3 regions of the Brevibacillus sp. FIR094 genome follow, and region 3 is predicted to be linked to each of the others. Evidence: riboswitches for the same ligand, from Rfam matches in the RefSeq annotation. Region 3 holds a riboswitch; each other region holds the start of a gene.
What was found. A riboswitch is a leader RNA that binds a small molecule or an ion and turns the genes downstream of it on or off. The one in region 3 is predicted to bind cyclic di-AMP.
Positions count from the first base shown of each region.

Region 1: it holds a riboswitch for cyclic di-AMP, as region 3 does, so the genes downstream of both, ACQ5DJ_RS21965 (quaternary amine ABC transporter ATP-binding protein) here and ACQ5DJ_RS14885 (C40 family peptidase) in region 3, are expected to answer to the same signal.
Region 2: it holds a riboswitch for cyclic di-AMP, as region 3 does, so the genes downstream of both, ACQ5DJ_RS05460 (CAP domain-containing protein) here and ACQ5DJ_RS14885 (C40 family peptidase) in region 3, are expected to answer to the same signal.

Region 1 covers NZ_JBEAES010000028.1:41,776-47,352, reverse strand. Annotated here, with positions in the region: gene ACQ5DJ_RS21970 (copper ion binding protein) at 15-215, shown strand; cyclic di-AMP (ydaO/yuaA leader) riboswitch at 968-1,114, shown strand; gene ACQ5DJ_RS21965 (quaternary amine ABC transporter ATP-binding protein) at 1,509-2,735, shown strand; gene ACQ5DJ_RS21960 (ABC transporter permease) at 2,719-3,558, shown strand; gene ACQ5DJ_RS21955 (glycine betaine ABC transporter substrate-binding protein) at 3,555-4,490, shown strand; gene ACQ5DJ_RS21950 (hypothetical protein) at 4,510-4,920, shown strand; gene ACQ5DJ_RS21945 (DUF2294 domain-containing protein) at 4,977-5,345, opposite strand; gene kdpB (potassium-transporting ATPase subunit KdpB) at 5,513-5,577, shown strand, end outside.
Region 2 covers NZ_JBEAES010000005.1:37,743-43,319, forward strand. Annotated here, with positions in the region: gene ACQ5DJ_RS05440 (aminotransferase class I/II-fold pyridoxal phosphate-dependent enzyme) at 1-327, opposite strand, end outside; gene def (peptide deformylase) at 506-1,033, shown strand; gene ACQ5DJ_RS05450 (homoserine dehydrogenase) at 1,064-2,074, shown strand; gene ACQ5DJ_RS05455 (hypothetical protein) at 2,175-2,330, shown strand; gene ACQ5DJ_RS05460 (CAP domain-containing protein) at 2,395-3,189, opposite strand; cyclic di-AMP (ydaO/yuaA leader) riboswitch at 3,197-3,349, opposite strand; gene ACQ5DJ_RS05465 (rhodanese-like domain-containing protein) at 3,434-3,778, opposite strand; gene ACQ5DJ_RS05470 (cold-shock protein) at 4,209-4,412, shown strand; gene ACQ5DJ_RS05475 (hypothetical protein) at 4,579-5,025, opposite strand; gene ACQ5DJ_RS05480 (2-phosphosulfolactate phosphatase) at 5,166-5,577, shown strand, end outside.
Region 3 covers NZ_JBEAES010000014.1:139,965-145,541, forward strand. Annotated here, with positions in the region: gene ACQ5DJ_RS14875 (sensor histidine kinase) at 1-756, opposite strand, end outside; gene ACQ5DJ_RS14880 (response regulator transcription factor) at 757-1,476, opposite strand; gene ACQ5DJ_RS14885 (C40 family peptidase) at 1,693-2,214, opposite strand; cyclic di-AMP (ydaO/yuaA leader) riboswitch at 2,219-2,358, opposite strand; gene ACQ5DJ_RS14890 (LiaF transmembrane domain-containing protein) at 2,678-3,082, shown strand; gene ACQ5DJ_RS14895 (PspA/IM30 family protein) at 3,146-3,841, shown strand; gene ACQ5DJ_RS14900 (class I SAM-dependent methyltransferase) at 3,936-4,514, shown strand; gene liaF (cell wall-active antibiotics response protein LiaF) at 4,529-5,419, shown strand; gene ACQ5DJ_RS14910 (HAMP domain-containing sensor histidine kinase) at 5,433-5,577, shown strand, end outside.

The DNA of each region.
Region 1 (5,577 bases), on a different contig from region 3:
AGGAGAGATTGATCATGACAAATATTACATTGAACGTAGAAGGTATGTCTTGCAACAAATGCGTAGCGCGCATCGAGAACACATTGAAAGAACTGGGTGCAGAAGGCAAAGTAAACCTGTCTGAAAAGAAGGTTGAGGTTTCCTACAACGAGACCAACTTGACTCTTGATGCAGTAAAAGAAGCAATCGAAGATCAAGGCTACGACGTCGTTTAATCAACGAACCAGTACAAGTGAAAGCTCCTGCCTGATTCGTTGAGGCGGGAGCTTTTTACTATTGTGGTAGGAATAGCTGTGGTGGAGAGGAAGAAGCCCATTTCCAGTCTACGCTTCGGCCTACGCCCCGCATGGGGTTAAATTGTCCGCTCCGAAATGAATGTCGGGAGCGCTTCAAAACTGAAAACGTTACAACGATTTTGTATGTGATAAAAGCTTAAAACCCCCGCCATTCATTTCTCCGCTTGGTAGGGCTCCAGAGGCGCTAGGACTGGAAATGTTCTTCTTCCCAAGCAGCTTTTTACTACATCTTGAAAGCAGCATTCAAGCTGTCTTTTAAAAAGCATGTAGAAACTCAACAGCTCGTAGAGGAAACAGGAGAAATAAGCGAAGATCTTTGGACACACCTACCGAGGCGTAGTGAAAAAAAGAGAAACTGCCGTTAGCGTTCACCTCTGAGACGCATCCTGAACAGTCAACTTTGGACGCGGTTTCGCTTTTTTTCACGGAGCCGGGCACCTCATGCTCCCTCGCAGGTGTTCCAAGAATCTGAGTGTTTTCTCCTGTTTCCTCCCCACCCCACCAGCGAGCGAGAATAACGCACTAATCCTTTAATCGAATGAGCAACCGAGAGCTAATCCAATCCGATTCATAAAGAAAGACAAAGTCCGGTTAAAACCGTGCTAAACGAACGTTCACAATAACTGGAAGCGAGCGTATAATTCAAATCACAATCAAGCTCAAACAAGAAACAACACATACGGCCTAGTTCCGAGATTCTCGGAAGCGGGGGAACCAATCTTTTGGGGTTAATCCTGAGTGATCAGGAGGGATGAGGAAATGTCTTCTCTGCCATCCTACCCGTCAGCTAACCTCGTCGGCCAAAGCAGGGAAGGTCATGGATGGATAAAGTCTAGGCATATAATACGCAACAAGGGGATTCCTTGCGGGCGTGTGATAGGCCGATGCAGGCTTTTTCTTTGGGACCTTTGTTCTGGAGAAAAAGAATGGATCGGCCTATTTTTTTATGGAAATACCGATGAGCAGCTTACGCTATACAGACGTTATCGAACAACGTGTGATCGCTGGGAGGCAGTTGGTACGACATAAACCGCTGACAATCGAAATCAGGAAGACAGAGTACAGGGAGTCCTGAAAAGGGACGCCAGGTATTACGTAAGCCTGCGGATTTTCAACACGAGTAAAAATCAAGCGTGCCTGCTTGGTTTTGCTGAAGTGTGGAAATTTCGCGGGCTTTTTACATTTACGAAAAAACGAAGGATGAGGGATACCATGCCCAAAATGAAAGTCCATCAACTGACAAAAGTGTTCGGCAAGCAGCCCGAGCTGGCCTTGAAGCTGCTGGCGGAAGGACGTACAAAAGAACAAATTTACAAGCAAACGGGCCAGTCTATCGGGGTTAATCAGGTCAGTTTTGAAGTCGAGGAAGGTGAAATCTTCGTCATCATGGGCCTGTCCGGCAGCGGCAAATCAACCTTAATCCGACTGTGTAATCGACTGATTGACCCAACGAGCGGAAGCATCGAGATCGATGGGGAAGAGATCGTGGACATGAAGGCATCGGCTTTGCGCGAGGTACGGAGGAAGAAGCTCGGGATGGTTTTCCAAAATTTCGCCCTGTTTCCGCAGCGGACGGTACGAGAAAACGTCGAGTTCGGTTTGGAGATTCAACAAGTACCACCAGAGCTCCGGTTAGAAAAAGCACGGGAAGCGCTCGCGCTCGTTGGATTAACCGAGTGGGAAAATGCGTACCCGGATCAATTGAGCGGAGGGATGCGCCAGCGGGTCGGATTGGCGCGGGCGTTGGCTAATAATCCAGATATTCTCTTGATGGACGAAGCGTTCAGTGCACTGGACCCGCTCATTCGAAAAGATATGCAGGATGAGCTGCTGGAGCTTCAGATGACGATGAAAAAGACGATCCTATTCATTACGCATGACTTGCACGAGGCGTTGCGGCTGGGAGATCGGATTGCCTTTATGAAAGACGGGCAAATCATTCAGATCGGTCGCCCAGAAGAAATCATGGCAGACCCAGCGGATGAATTCGTACGGAAGTTCGTCGAGGATGCCGACCTGTCCAGGGTGCTCGTTGCTGAAAATGTGATGAAACGGGCAGAAGCAATCACACCTGACAAAGGGGCGCGAGTGGCGCTGCAACTCATGATGGATAACGGCGTGTCGAGCTTGTACGTCGTGGACAAAAAGCGCACACTGCTCGGCTTGATTACGGCGTATGACGTATCACTCGCGATCAGTACGGGAGATTCACTGGAGACGATTATGAAAACCGACCTCCCTACTGTTTCACCTGACGCACGTCTGCACAGTTTGTTCCCGATGATGGCAGACCTGCACGTTCCGATTGCGGTAGTGGGCGAGCAACAGCGTTTGCTGGGTGTCATCGTAAAAGGAGCGGTGCTAGGCGGGCTAGTAGGCAAAGTCAATGTCCAAGAACACCAGAGAGCAGAGGTGATGAGTGATGGACGTCGTGCCTAAGCTGCCGATTGGCCAATGGATGGAAGGCTTCGTGGAGGTGCTGGGCCAGTACAAGGGGGTATTGTTTGATCCAGTGTCTATCGTCATTTCCACGATGGTGACATACTGTTCCACGGTTTTGGCAGAGATACCTTCGCTGATTCTTATCTTGCTGCTGGGGGCCGCTACGTGGGTTTTTGCAGGGAGAGCGTCCATGGTCTTTACGGTTATCGGACTTTCTTTCATTCACAACTTGGGGTACTGGGATGAAACGATGGAGACATTGGGACTCGTCCTCACTTCCACGATTATTTCGATCGCTATCGGGATTCCAGTTGGCATTCTTTGCGCGAGACACGATACGTTTCGCAATCTGGTCACGCCAGTACTCGATTTGATGCAGACAATGCCAGCGTTCGTTTACTTGATTCCCGCGATCTTTTTCTTCGGCTTGGGCGAGGTGCCGGGAGTGATTGCCTCCGTTATTTTTGCTTTGCCGCCAATCGTGCGTCTCACGAACTTAGGTATACGCCAGGTCCCAGCGGAAATGGAGGAAGCAGCGGACGCCTTTGGAGCAACTGGCTGGCAAAAGCTTGTGAAAGTGCAACTGCCGTATGCGAAATCGACGATCTTGGCGGGAGTCAATCAGTGCATCATGCTCGCCCTGTCGATGGTGGTCATAGCGGCTATGATCGGGGCGAAAGGCTTGGGTGCAGATGTATATCGCGCCGTTTCGCAAGTGGATATAGGAAGAGGATTCGAGGCGGGGCTATCCATCGTGATTATCGCTATCGTCTTGGATCGACTTACTCAACATGCAGGAAAAAAGGAGAGAAATACATGATGAACAAAACGGTTCCGGCTTTACTGGCAGTGATGATGGGAGCGACAGCTTGGCTTGCAGGCTGCTCCAGTCAAAACACAAACACACAAGTACCGACAGCAACGGTGATCGATCCTATTCCTTCTGAGATGTCGGACAACGCGCTAGGAGAAAAGCTCGACTACAAAATCATCGGAATCGACGCAGGAGCAGGCTCGATGGTGAAGACAGAGGAAGTCATGAACCTGTATGGCTTGGATAAATGGCAGCTTGTCGAAGGCTCCGATGCAGCGATGACAGCAGCTTTGATCAAGGCGTACGAAGCCAAGGAACCGATTATCATTACGGGCTGGACGCCGCATTGGATGTTTAAAAAGATGGATCTGAAATATTTGGCGGACCCGAAGAATGGCTTTGGTGGAGCGGAACAAATCCATACCATCGTGCGCAAAGGGCTGAAAGAGGATCAGCCTGCTGCCTATCAGTTTCTGGATAAGTTCTCGTGGGAGCCAGCCGATATGGAGTCAGTCATGGTCCAAATGATTGACGGAAAAGATCCGGAAGTGGCCGCTGCGGAATGGGTAAAAAACAACGAAGCCAAAGTAGCGAAATGGGTGGAGGGCATACAGCCTGTCCAAAAAGAGAAGCTGACGCTCGCTTATGTAGCATGGGATTCCGAGATTGCCAGCTCGCACGTCGTAGAGCATGTGCTGGAGCAGAAGCTGGGGTATGAAGTCGAATTGAGTCAGGTCCAGACTGGACCGATGTGGGCAGGTGTGGCCATTGGGGATGTAGATGGGATGGTTGCGGCTTGGCTGCCGTCTACAGATACGAGTTATTTGAAAAAATTTGGTGGGCAAATCGAGGATTTGGGTCCGAATCTCGAAGGAACCAAAATCGGACTCGTGGTTCCTTCGTACATGAACATCTCGTCCATTGAGGATCTCCAATAAGGGAAAGGGAGGCGGTGCTATGAAGCATTATCTCGTAATGGGCAAGGGGGAAGCTTTCACTTCTTTTATCCAGACACTATGCTGTGACAGTTTGCCTGCTTTTTGGGGAAGGAATCCCGGTGCCTTTTCATTGACAGCGGGGCCTGGAGACAAGACGATTCAGCGTTTTTTGCCCATCTCATTTGACGAATGCTACCGCGATCAGGAATCCTTGCTACTCTACTATTCTGTCTACATTTTTCCCGATGAGTGGGCGGAGGGGCGCGACTTCGTTACCTTGTTCAAGCAGCTGGGCACCTGCCGGATTTTTGTGATGACGCAGGAGCATCGGAACGCGATGCTATACAAGGCGCTCGGGGCAAATCACGTTATCGTGAGCCAGCCCGGGTATAAAGGCTACGGCTGGTTGGCTGAACAGATGAGTGGGTAAGAGAGGAATAGAAAAGGCTCCGCCTGCAAATGAAGGCGGAGCCGTGCTTCGTAAAATTAGCCCAACATTTTTTCGAGGTCCTTGTCCAATACATAAACCTCGATCCGTTCACCCATTTTCGTACTGATGTCACTATGACTCGATAGTACCTTGCAGCTTGTCAGCTTTTCTACGATTTCTTCCGATTCTTCGCTGTACATCTCACGGAGAACCTCGCGCATTTCTTTGACGATGCGGCGGCCTTTATCGTGACTGGACAGATGCTTTTCTTCGACGGTGAGAACACCTTTGAACCTGACGATGACCATATCACCGACAATGTAGGTCTTCGCTTCCTGTGGACCTCGTCCAATCAGATCGCGTTGAAATTTTATGAATGCTTCGCTGATTTCTGCTTCCAGCTTTTTTTTGTTAGAGATGGCCAAACGCCATACCTCCCATAATTTATCATTGTGCCTAATATTACTCAGCCGTCTTGGGGCTGTCAACCTACGAAAAAAGAGGGGGAAAACAATCCTGTGGTGATCGTCTCCATTTTTGCTGTTGGTATTTTTCTCTATTTGATCTATGCGTTATTACATGTGGAGGAGCTATGAAACAATTGATAGGAAAGGCCCTGCTTGATAGTTTTCGCAAGCTGAATCCGCTGGTCATGAA
Region 2 (5,577 bases), on a different contig from region 3:
CAGTGAAGGCTGTTCCTCGATCATTTTTTTACGCCATGCTGCACGCAGCTCAGGCTTTCCTGCTGGGGGAGCATATTCGTAAATGTCTTTTGGCTGGTAAGCTGACAGGTTATCCTGGATGACCTTAAGGTGCATCGGTTGACCGTTTTCCAGTGCAATCCCGATAGTGGCGTTGTACTTTTTCGCTTTTGCTTTCGCTTCTGCCGACTGGCTGAGAATTCCTTCTTTTGGGAAGTAAATCAGTTTCGCGATGTCAGACAGCATTTCATACACGTGCGGGTTTTCCCGCTGGATGGTTTGGTTCAGCGTTGATGCCAATGAATGCATGATAGCCTCCCTCTTCATTTGAAAACATCTATGTTTACCAATAAAGATAGCGTATCTACATGCATTTGTCACCCTTGCCCGGCGGGATATTTCAGATTTTGCGAGGTTCCTTTTGACAGCGAGGAGCGGATTTGCTACCTTGAAATCGAAAACTGAGTAATGCGGGAGGGAGAAGAAAATGGCTGAACGCAGGATCGTTCGCCTGGGGGACTCTATCTTGCGTGAAACTTCAAAAAGAGTACCGTCCATTACTCCACAGGTTGAAAAGATTTTGGATGATATGGCCCAAACGATTTACGCTGCGAAAGGTCGAGCAGGCTTGTCCGCGATCCAGATTGGCATCCCGAAGCGTTTGGTTGTGATGGATTGTGGTAGCGGTTTGATTGAACTGATCAATCCGGTATGGATAGAGAAATCAGGTGAGCAGGTAGGGCAGGAGGCTTGCCTTTCGATACCGGGTGTGTTTGGAATCGTTCATCGGGCGAATTATGTCAAAGTTCAGACGTTGAACCGCCAAGGAGAAACAAAGACAATCGAAGCCGAAGATTTCCTGGCTCGGTGCATTCAGCACGAGATGGATCATTTGGAAGGAATTTTGTTTATTGATCATACGGAAGAGCTCTACTCAGCAAAAACAGGAAAGAAACTGAATCGCAACGATTTGCATCGGATACAGGCTAAAAGTAGAAAAAAACGGCGGAAATAAATGGAGCATAAACAGCAAGGAGATTGACTTATGAAGCGTTGGAATATTATGTTAACAGGATTTGGAACAGTTGGACAGCAAGTAGCCAGACTGCTAGAGCAGCGACGGAACCGATACCGCGAGCTTTATCAAGCGGATGTCAGACTAGTGGGAGTCGTTCGTTCGGCTTCCGGTCTTTATGATGAGAACGGAATCGATTCAGGAAAATGGGCAGACTATGCTCATACAAAACAAGCAAGGAACCCATCGTGGAACGCGTTGGAATTTATCAAATCGGTTCAAGCGGATGTGCTCATCGAGGCTGGTCCATCTGAAAAAGAGGGAGGACCCGGTCTTACTTTTATTCGTTATGCATTGGAAAATGCTATACATGCAATCGCGATTTCAAAAGGCGCGCTTGTAGTCGATTATTCTGGCTTAGCCACTCTAGCCAAAAAACATGGCGTCGCGTTGAAAGTGAGTGGAGCAACAGCAGCAGCTCTGCCGACGATCGATCTATTGCAGTATAACTTGGCAGGCTGTGAAGTGAAACGAGTCGAAGGCATTTTTACGGGAACGACTAACTTCGTGCTCACAAAAATGATGGAGGAGGGGCTCACCTGTGGGGAGGCTGTCGAGCTCGCTCAGAAGATGGGGATTGCCGAACCGGATCCTTCTTACGATATCGATGGTTGGGATACAGCTTCGAAGCTCACGATCTTGGCAAACGCCGCTTTTGGCGCGCAAGTAAATCTGACCGATATCGCACGTGCAAGTATTCGCGAAATAACTTCGTTACAAATCGAGAGCTGGAAAAAGCATACGAAGATTCCCAAGCTGATCGGACGGATCCAAAAGGAAGCGAATGGCACGCTTTCTGTGGCAGTCGAGCTGTGTGCGGTGGATCTTACCCATCCATTTGCATCTGTATCAGGTACAACAAAAGCCATACGGGTAGAAACAGATGTCATGGGGGATTTATTAGTCGTTGGAGGAAAATCAGATCCTGTCGCGGCAGCAGCGGCTGCCTTAAAAGACCTTGAACATATCATTAGCAGATAGGCGAATTTGCATGTGCTTCCAATGTTCCTTAGGAATGAGCCGTTTACAACCGCGTGCATACTAGGGGTGCACCACAAAAAACGGCGAGGGGGCCATACGGATGAACCAATCGTCTGATGTCAATGCCGAGCTGCAGCAAGTATCTGCTTACCCAACCAAACAAAAAATGCATCAGAAGGACGTTGCTTTGGTAGATGAGCAGGATAGCGGCTGTTGTACCCCCAAAAAGCAGGCATCTGAAGCACAGCAAGAATAACGCCTACACGAAAAAGCCGGGTCTCAATTAAGAGACACCGGCTTTTCGTTTCGTGCCATGCGTTTTATCCGATAAATTCTTGTACCCAGTAGCCATTTGTGACGCCTACACCAATTTTTGTGAACGCTGGGTTCATAATGTTTTCGCGGTGGCCTTCACTGTTCATCCATTGTTGCATAACTTCTTGTGGACTTTGTTGACCCATGGCGATATTCTCACCTGCAGTCGAGTACTGAATGCCATACTGCTTCATCATGTCAAATGGGGAACCGTAAGTTGGGCTGTTGTGGTCAAAATAGTTGTTAGCAGACATATCTTGTGCTTTTGCCAACGCTACTTTGGACAAAGCTGCGTCCATTTGAACAGGCTTGAGACCTGCTTTGGCACGTTCTTGGTTCACCAAATCCGCGACTTGTTTCGCAAAATCACTAGTTTTTCCTTGTTCCACTTGAGTTGCTGGAGCGGCAGGCTGAGTGACGGTTTTGCTAGGTTGCGCTGGTGCAGTTTGAACTGGTGCTGGTTGAACTGGTGTTTGCTGTACTGGAGCTTGTTGTACAGGTGCTGGTTGAAAAGATCCTGGTTGAAGTGGGCATGGTTTTACAGGTGTAGCTTGCCCTTGTTGCATTGGCTGTACTGCTTGTGGCTGACCAGGGACAAAGCCTTGCTTTTGGAAAAAATTATAGAATTGTTGTGCATTTGGTGCTTTTTGGAATTGTCCCATATTTTGACCCACATTGAATTGGAATTGTCCGTTCTTCAATGGGCAGTTAGATGCTGCGGAAGCAGAAGAAGCAAAGCCTGTCAAAGCCAAGCCCAGACCAAGAGTCATCGCGATTGTAACAGAACCAAAACGTTTCATAAAACAAATCTCTCCTTTTTTTTGCCTACGAGGTTAGTTGTCGGATTCGGGTTGAGGAAACAACCCTACGCCAATTCGGCGATTCACCCCATGTGGAATTGCTCATCCACAAAAAAGTCCCCCGCACTTCCTTTTCAGAAAGTCTCGGCTTATTTCGTTTGGCATGAACAACGATATCAGACAATCCCAATCGAAATAAAGGAGTAATATATGGTAAAAAGCTAGAATCGTTGATAAATTAGGCTCATTTCGCTTCGTTTGATTGTTCCTTCCATGCGGTTAAGCCGCCTTCCAATGCATTTGCTTGAAAACCATGCTCACGAAGAAGAGCGGCAGCTTTTTGAGCTTTGTTACCTGTTGTACATACGGTAACAATCTGCACATTTTTCGCAAGTTTTTCGGTTTCTTCATCGAACGGCTTGTCCTGTTCTTTCATTAGAATATAGGGAACGTTTCGGGTCGATGCATTTTCGTGAACGAGGCTGCCGGTGGTAAATTTCTCGACGTCGCGTACGTCCAATAATAGTACAGGCACTTTCTTTTCAAGCATTTCTGATAATTGAATGGTTGTCAAAGTTTGATTTTGCAAATGAAATCCCTCCCACTGCTATTGTAACAGAGTATCGCCTTCCCAGTATAAGGGTGAACGGTTGCTTTTGTTGGACAACCATGGTAGAATGAGATTGCTACTTGAAAAATTGATACCTAATCATTCATCGAGGTGTTTGTATGCTGATGGATAACATTTTTGAATCCCCGATTCACACTGGCGCGGTCATCGGAGCCGCAAGGATGGAAGAGAGGAAGGGCTTTCATTGTTTTAGGTTTTCAAAAGGTTTAGTTTTTAATTTTGCAGTTCCGTCCTATGACATTCGCATATTTACTAAGTAGGTACAATTCACATATCATGAAGGCGTATCATAGCACATGATCTGGTATTCCTTCATGATATGTGAGCTTTATTTGCTTCGGTAAATATGACTAGCATATTCAAATTGAATTTTTGGAGGTTTTTTTAAATGCAAACGAACGGAACAGTAAAATGGTTTAACGCAGAAAAAGGTTTCGGTTTCATTCAAGTAGAAGGCGGAGACGATGTATTCGTTCACTTCAGCGCAATCCAAGGTGACGGTTTCAAAACTTTGGACGAAGGTCAAAAAGTTCAATTCAACATCGTTCAAGGCAACCGTGGCCCACAAGCTGAGAACGTAGTAAAACTGTAAGTCTCCTTTTAAAAGAAACTGTCCTTTCGAGGGCAGTTTTTTTGTCGTGGACGTAGAAGTAAAAAGGCGTTGGGATAGTCTCGAACGCCTTTTCCTGCATGCGAATAGATTAAAAAAGGAACTATGGCGTCTCACCATAATTCCTCATTTTCTTCCTGCAAAATAGTTAAATACAAGTTTCGATTTCGACAGTTTGTAATTGACTGTCAAGAACTGAAAGACCGACCACTTGACCGCCGCCGATAGAAGTACGGCCATAGGTGGTGAGAAGGACATTTCTGTTGTTTTCTGCTACGGTAAGGCGGACTTCATAGTGGAAAGAAGCGGGGACCAGCGCATTGAAAGCAGTCCGAGTATTCGCAGGGATAAATTGCGTGATGTCAAGCAAGGTGCTAACTGGATTCGTTTGCGTAACTGCGTTACCCCAGTTCAATACTTGCACACGTACTTCAACCTCTTCTGTGTTCAGATTTACCAGGTCGAGGTGAGCGGTGAGAGCAACAGCGAGGTTGTTTTGCAAAATACCAGTCGTTCTCACAGTATTTCTTTTTGGGCGTCTGTGACTTCTTTTTTCCGAAACACCTTGATCGTCGTCGTATTCGATTTCAGACATCCATGTTCACTCCATTCTTGTGTAATCTAGTGGGACAATAATACGATATTGTTTCTTGGCTTGATTTGTAACGGCGAACGTAAGGGGACGAGTAACTATTTTTGATAGAGGATGGTGGAGGTTTTGGGAGAAACGCCTGTATGCAACAACTAGACTATACAGCTCGATTTGATTGGGGATACGAAGGGGTGGAACAGGTCGGGGCAGCATCGGATATGATCGTCATTATCGATGTGCTCTCCTTCAGCACGTGTGTCGATATCGTAACGGGACGTGGAGGTATCGTCTATCCTTGTCAGGTAAAGGATGAGTCAGCTGTAGCATTCGCGAAACAAAAAGCAGCGTTGCTCGCTGGAAAACGCGGAGAACCAATTTCCCTTTCACCCGCCTGTCTGAAAACGGTTCCGATGGGAAGTAGAATGGTGTTACCCTCGCCAAACGGATCGACCTGTACCGTGTTGGCAAAGAAAACAGGTGCGAAGGTAATCGCTGCATGCTTACGAAATGCGCCATCTGTCGCCAAATACATACAGCAGCAGAAAGGAACCGTAA
Region 3 (5,577 bases):
GGTGAGAGGTGTGCGGAAATCGTGGGCGATCGAAGCAATCATTTCGGCCTGTCTTTCTTCCGCTAAGCGAAGCTCATCAACCATTTCCCCGAAATATCGAAAGAGTTGTCCAAACTCATCATGCGAGCGGTACGTAAATGTCACAAGCCGTTTCCCTTCCTGGATTTCTTGGGTGACGCGCGATAATTCGTTTACGGGCCGTAATATCCAGCGAACGAACAAAGCGAGCAGAACCAATCCCACCAGACTAATGCTTCCGTAAATAAACCAAAGCATCATGGAAACCCCTGTCGTAGCCATCATGTCGTAATCATCTGTGTAGAAATAAACAACGATCTCCCCTGTACGCGGTGGCTCCTGCTGAAAATGGTACTCAGCTACTACTTTGAGGTCACTTTGCTTGGAAGAATCGCCACGGTTTGATGAGGAGGGAGAAGGCATTTTCAAATTATAGGCGCGTGATGTTTTGCTGTAGATGGTATTTCCATTGGCATCCTTCACGAGCATGCGGTACATCACGTCGTCTGGCAACTGCTTCTCAAGCTCCAAACGTTCGATTGGGTCCTTGAAATTACTGACGAGAAGCAGTTGATTGAGCATGACCTTCTCTGCGGCTTCCTTCTCAGCCTGGTACTGATTATGCCGATCATTTTTGAGTTGAGCGACAATAATGTCTTGAAAAACAAATTTAAACAACAAGATGTTGAGTGTAATCAAGGCAATGAAGGAGAGAAAAATTTTATTACGTAAGCTCATTTAAAGCTTCTCCCCGATAAATACGTAGCCTGTCCCCCATTGTGTTTTAATGAACTGACGCTCTGTTTCCAGCTTTTCACGGAGGTTTTTGATATGGACGGTCACTGTATTGAGCGAGCCATAACCATATCCCCAGACACGGTCATAAATTTGCTCTCGTGTAAAGACGATTCCCGCATTTTCTGCGAGGAATGTAAGCAGTTGAAATTCTTTTGTAGAGAGCTCAATCTTTTGATTACATACATAAACGGAATACGTTTCTTTATGAATTTCTAGGTCCTTGAATTTCAAAACGGTAATTGGTGAAGAGGCTGTTTCCTTCTCAGGCTGCTCTTCCGTATGCTTGCGAATGCGCTCATAGCGACGCAGGTGGGCACGAATGCGAGCGAGCAGTTCTTCTGTATCAAAAGGCTTCGTGATGTAATCGTCTGCGCCGATTTCGAAGCCGACTACCTTATCTACCGCTTTTCCTTTTGCACTGAGAAACAGTATAGGCAAATCCCACTCACGGCGAATCTGAGAGCAGAGCTCGTAGCCACTCATGTTGGGCATCATAATATCCAAAAGGATCAGATTTGGTCGCTCTCCTTGGCTGAGCAGGGAGAGAGCATCTTCTCCGCTCTCTGCGGAGGAAACGGTGAAGCCCTCGTTCTCCAAAATGTCTTCTAGCAGTTCAATAATCTCCAGATTGTCATCGACAATTAAAATGTGATCTTTCACCGGAACAACCCCCAGTTACTTCTATTAATAAGGAATACCATTCAAAGAATGGGTCTTGTCTATCATAACATGCTTTGAGCTGATCAGGGGAAGAAACCCCCGTAAGTTATTAAGTTGTTCTAATAGGTAAGGGTACCTCTTTAGACCAGGTACTAAATTTCGTCAGAAAAAGCCAGAGACATTGTGTCCCTGGCTTTTTATTATTTTGCCGAACGACTATTTTTGAGCTGGTTTTTCCGGCAACGATGCAGCTTGCACCGCTTTTTCCTTTTTCGGAGTTTCTGCTTTTGCTAGAACAGGAACGCTGAGACGCTTAGCGCCTACATAACGCTTGCTCCAGTAGTATGGATCGCTCAACTTGGTGTTGACGACTCCACGACCAGATTCCGAGTGCACGAATGTGCCGTCTCCAATGTAGATACCCACATGAGAAATGCTGCGACCGTTCGTATTGAAGAATACGAGATCTCCTGGCTGCAAATCTTTTCTGGCTACCTCTGTACCTAATTCGTACTGGGAAGCAGAATTGTGAGGCAGGTCTACACCTAACGCATCAAATACGTAGCGCGTGAAACCGGAGCAGTCAAAGCCCTTTTTGGACGAGCCGGAAGATTTGTAAGGGGTACCGTACAAGTCGCTGACTACTTCATTGAGAGAATTCTCCTCAGCAGCCTGTGCAGCGCCTGCCCCCATAGCAAGCATTCCAGCCATAAATAAAGATAAAACCACCTTGCGCAAAAGAAACTGCTCCCTTCGTGAGCCTACGAGGTTAGCTGAAGGGTTCGGTCGAAAGGACGCCCTAGGCTGCTAGGAGTAGCAACCATTCACCCCAAAAACGTGGTTCCCCCGTTTCCGCCAAGCGGAATTCGGCTATTTTTCGATGTTTTTTTACACGCACTCTTACGAAGATTCTACGCCAGTCCTTTTTTTCCTTCTTTTTCATCTATTCGTTCACATATTCGTCACAAAAATACCGTCAAATGCTGTAACGTTTTCGTTCGACAGAGCAAGTTGTATTTCAGCGCAGGCTTGTTCTGCGTTGCGCGACAGCTCGTCCGATTAGGGCAGGAAATTGTCTCCGTCCAAGGACGGAGGGAAAAACCAACCGCACGCCCGTTATGGGAAGCCTATACCGAGGGCTACAATAAGGGCATAACGTTCCACAAGCACCACATGCAAAACGAATGGAGGTAAGCGAGTAATGAGCGAACGGTCTGGCAAAGTTCTACTCGGGCTGGTTCTGCTGCTAGTCGGTGGATTGGTTCTTCTAGATCTGGTGGGTATCGATATCGGAGATTTGCTCGGGTTCATCATTCCCGGTGTGATCATGATATACGGTGCCAAAAAGATTATGGGACAAACCGGTTCACGCTTTTGGGGAATCCTAGTCTTCCTATTCGGGTTCCTGATGTTGATTGGCAAGCTTGACCTACTGTTTCACGCGCTTCTGGCCATTGGGGTAATCTATCTGGGATATCGCTTACTGCGTCCCAGTCAAGAACCTAAGCAAGCTCCACCTACATGGGAGCGTGAATGGGCCCAAAAAGTATTAAAGGAAGATACGCTGGACACTTGGGAGAGAAACGTAAGAAGACGCCCACAATAACACTACGTCGCAAGAGTCTTTTGGATGAACAATATGATGTGATATGATGAGGAGGAAAAAATAATGAGTATCTTTAAACGTTTGCGTGACCTGACAGTAGCTTCGGTGAATGATGCATTGGATTCGATGGAAGATCCGGTAGTAATGCTGAATCAATATATGCGTGACATGGAAGTAGAAATCGGACAAGTTGAAGTAGCGGTTGCCCGTCAGGTTGCACTGGAAAAGAAATTCCGTCAGCAATTGGACGAAGCCAATGCTCTGATCGAAAAACGCGATCGTCAAGTCAAGCTCGCCTTGAGTGAGGGAGAAGACGAATTGGCTCGTCGAGCACTCGCTGACAAGAAGCAGTACGAAGGCCGTGCAGCGGAATATGAAGGTCTCTACCTGTCAGCATCCGAGGCAGCTTCGCAAATGCGTGAGAAGCTGGCTGAGCTGAAGGAAGAGTTCTATAAAATGCGTGCGAAAAGGTTCACACTGATGGCGCGTGCACAAGTAGCTCGTACACAAAAGCAAGTCAATCAAGCAGTTGTCGGTATCGGCAATCAGTCTGCAGGCCGTGGCTTCGCCCGCATGGAAGAAAAAGTGATGCGCATGGAAGCAGAAGCGCAAATGAGTGGACAATGGCGCGAAACGAACCGTGCTTGGGAGAACGCTTTGACTGAACTGGAAAAGGATGATCTCGATGCAGAACTTGCCAGCATCAAAGCATCCATTAATGAAGTAAAAACACCGGTAGCCAAACCAGTACAATCCTAATTCGACAGGAACTGGGGGACTAGGTGTAGAATAGATTGTGTCAATTCGGCAGCCTGTGTACATCAGGCTGCTTTTCCCCTAGGAGGTACGATTCTTGCAGGACTTCTTGGTCTTTTTGCGGCGGTTTATCGCTGAGCCTGGACGCGTCGGTAGTATCATCCCCAGCTCTCGTTTTTTATGTGAGCAAATGTTGAAAAGCGTCGATTGGGCTTCAACCGATGTGATCCTGGAGCTGGGACCTGGCACAGGGGCATTTACCCAAACGATCTATCAGCGCTTGCGTCCCGGCACACATTACGTGCTTGTGGAACGAGATTCCCATTTTCGCTCTATGCTTCAATCACGTTTTCCCGATCTTCCTATCAGGGAGGAAGCGACTAAACTTAGGTCTTACTTGGAGGAGCAGAATCTTGCAGGTGCAGATGTCATTATCTCAGGTCTGCCATTCGCCAATTTTCCACTAGAGCTGCGGGCAGCAATTCTGGACGAAGTTCAATCTGTACTGAAGCCAGGGGGCCTATTTATTACATTCCAATATTCGCTACAACTCCAAGCTGAGTTGCAGGGTCGTTTTCCCTGGGTCAAGATCGACTTTACCCTGTTGAACATTCCGCCTGCATTCATCTATACATGTCGTAATGGTCAAAGTGAAAACGATCAGCATGGGGCGTGAGAGAGGAGACTTTTGTGAAACTGTCCCGTTTGCACAAAATGTTGGCTGGTATCCTGATTATTTTTACGGGAATCGGTCTTTTGTTAGACAGTTTGGGTATCATTTCGTTCGGTCTGTTTGATTTGTGGCCGATGGTGCTTATTTATTTCGGCCTTCGTTTGTGGGGGCAGAAAAATCGAATTGGCGGAGGGATTCTATTCTCCCTGGGGACCATCATCGCGATGGATATGTGGTTTGGTGTCGGGGTTGATGATTTGTTCCAGATTGCAGTGCCAATCGTGTTTATTTATTTTGGGTTTCAGTTGATTCGGGGCAAGAACAGCAGACGAGATCACCGTATGAATCAACCAGTGGGCGATATGGGGACCCCATCTGCTGCGGAGACGATTTTGACAAGTGATGCGAGTGTTACGAGTGACGTGAAGGTTTCAACAGAGGAACGTCCTTGGCTAGACAGCTGGAATAAATGGAAGCATGTTGGTGGCAAAATTCCACATCACGAAAGAATGTCTTCATCACCTGACGACACGTTGCCAAAAGATTCCCGCAGTTCTCTGATTGGAGATTATCACCTGACCTCGGGGCGTTTTGAATTGAATCACTTACATGTCTGGCATGGAATCGGAGATGTTGTGATTGATCTTTCCCGGGCAGTGTTGATGCGGGATGAGGCGGTTCTTGTCGTAGAGGGCTGGGTAGGCGATGTGACAATTTATGTACCTGTCGATCTTCCTGTATCGGTAACGGCAGGGTTGAGTATAGGTGACCTGGAGGTGCTAAGCCACCGTCAGGGAGGTATCAATCGCAGCGTTAAGATTCGTTCAGATCAGTATGATGAAGCGTTGCAAAAAGTAAACTTGCATATCTCGCTGCTTGTCGGCGATATAAAAGTCAAGTACATCTAGGAGGTACTGGCGGATGCGTCGACAGCGATTGGCAAGTATTCAGTGGCAATACGTGCGCTATGGCATGTTACTGGCCGTCAGTGCAGTTACTGCCGCGTTTATTTGCTTCTTTTGGCTATACTTTTTATGGAAAGATCATCCCGGGATTCATCGGTGGT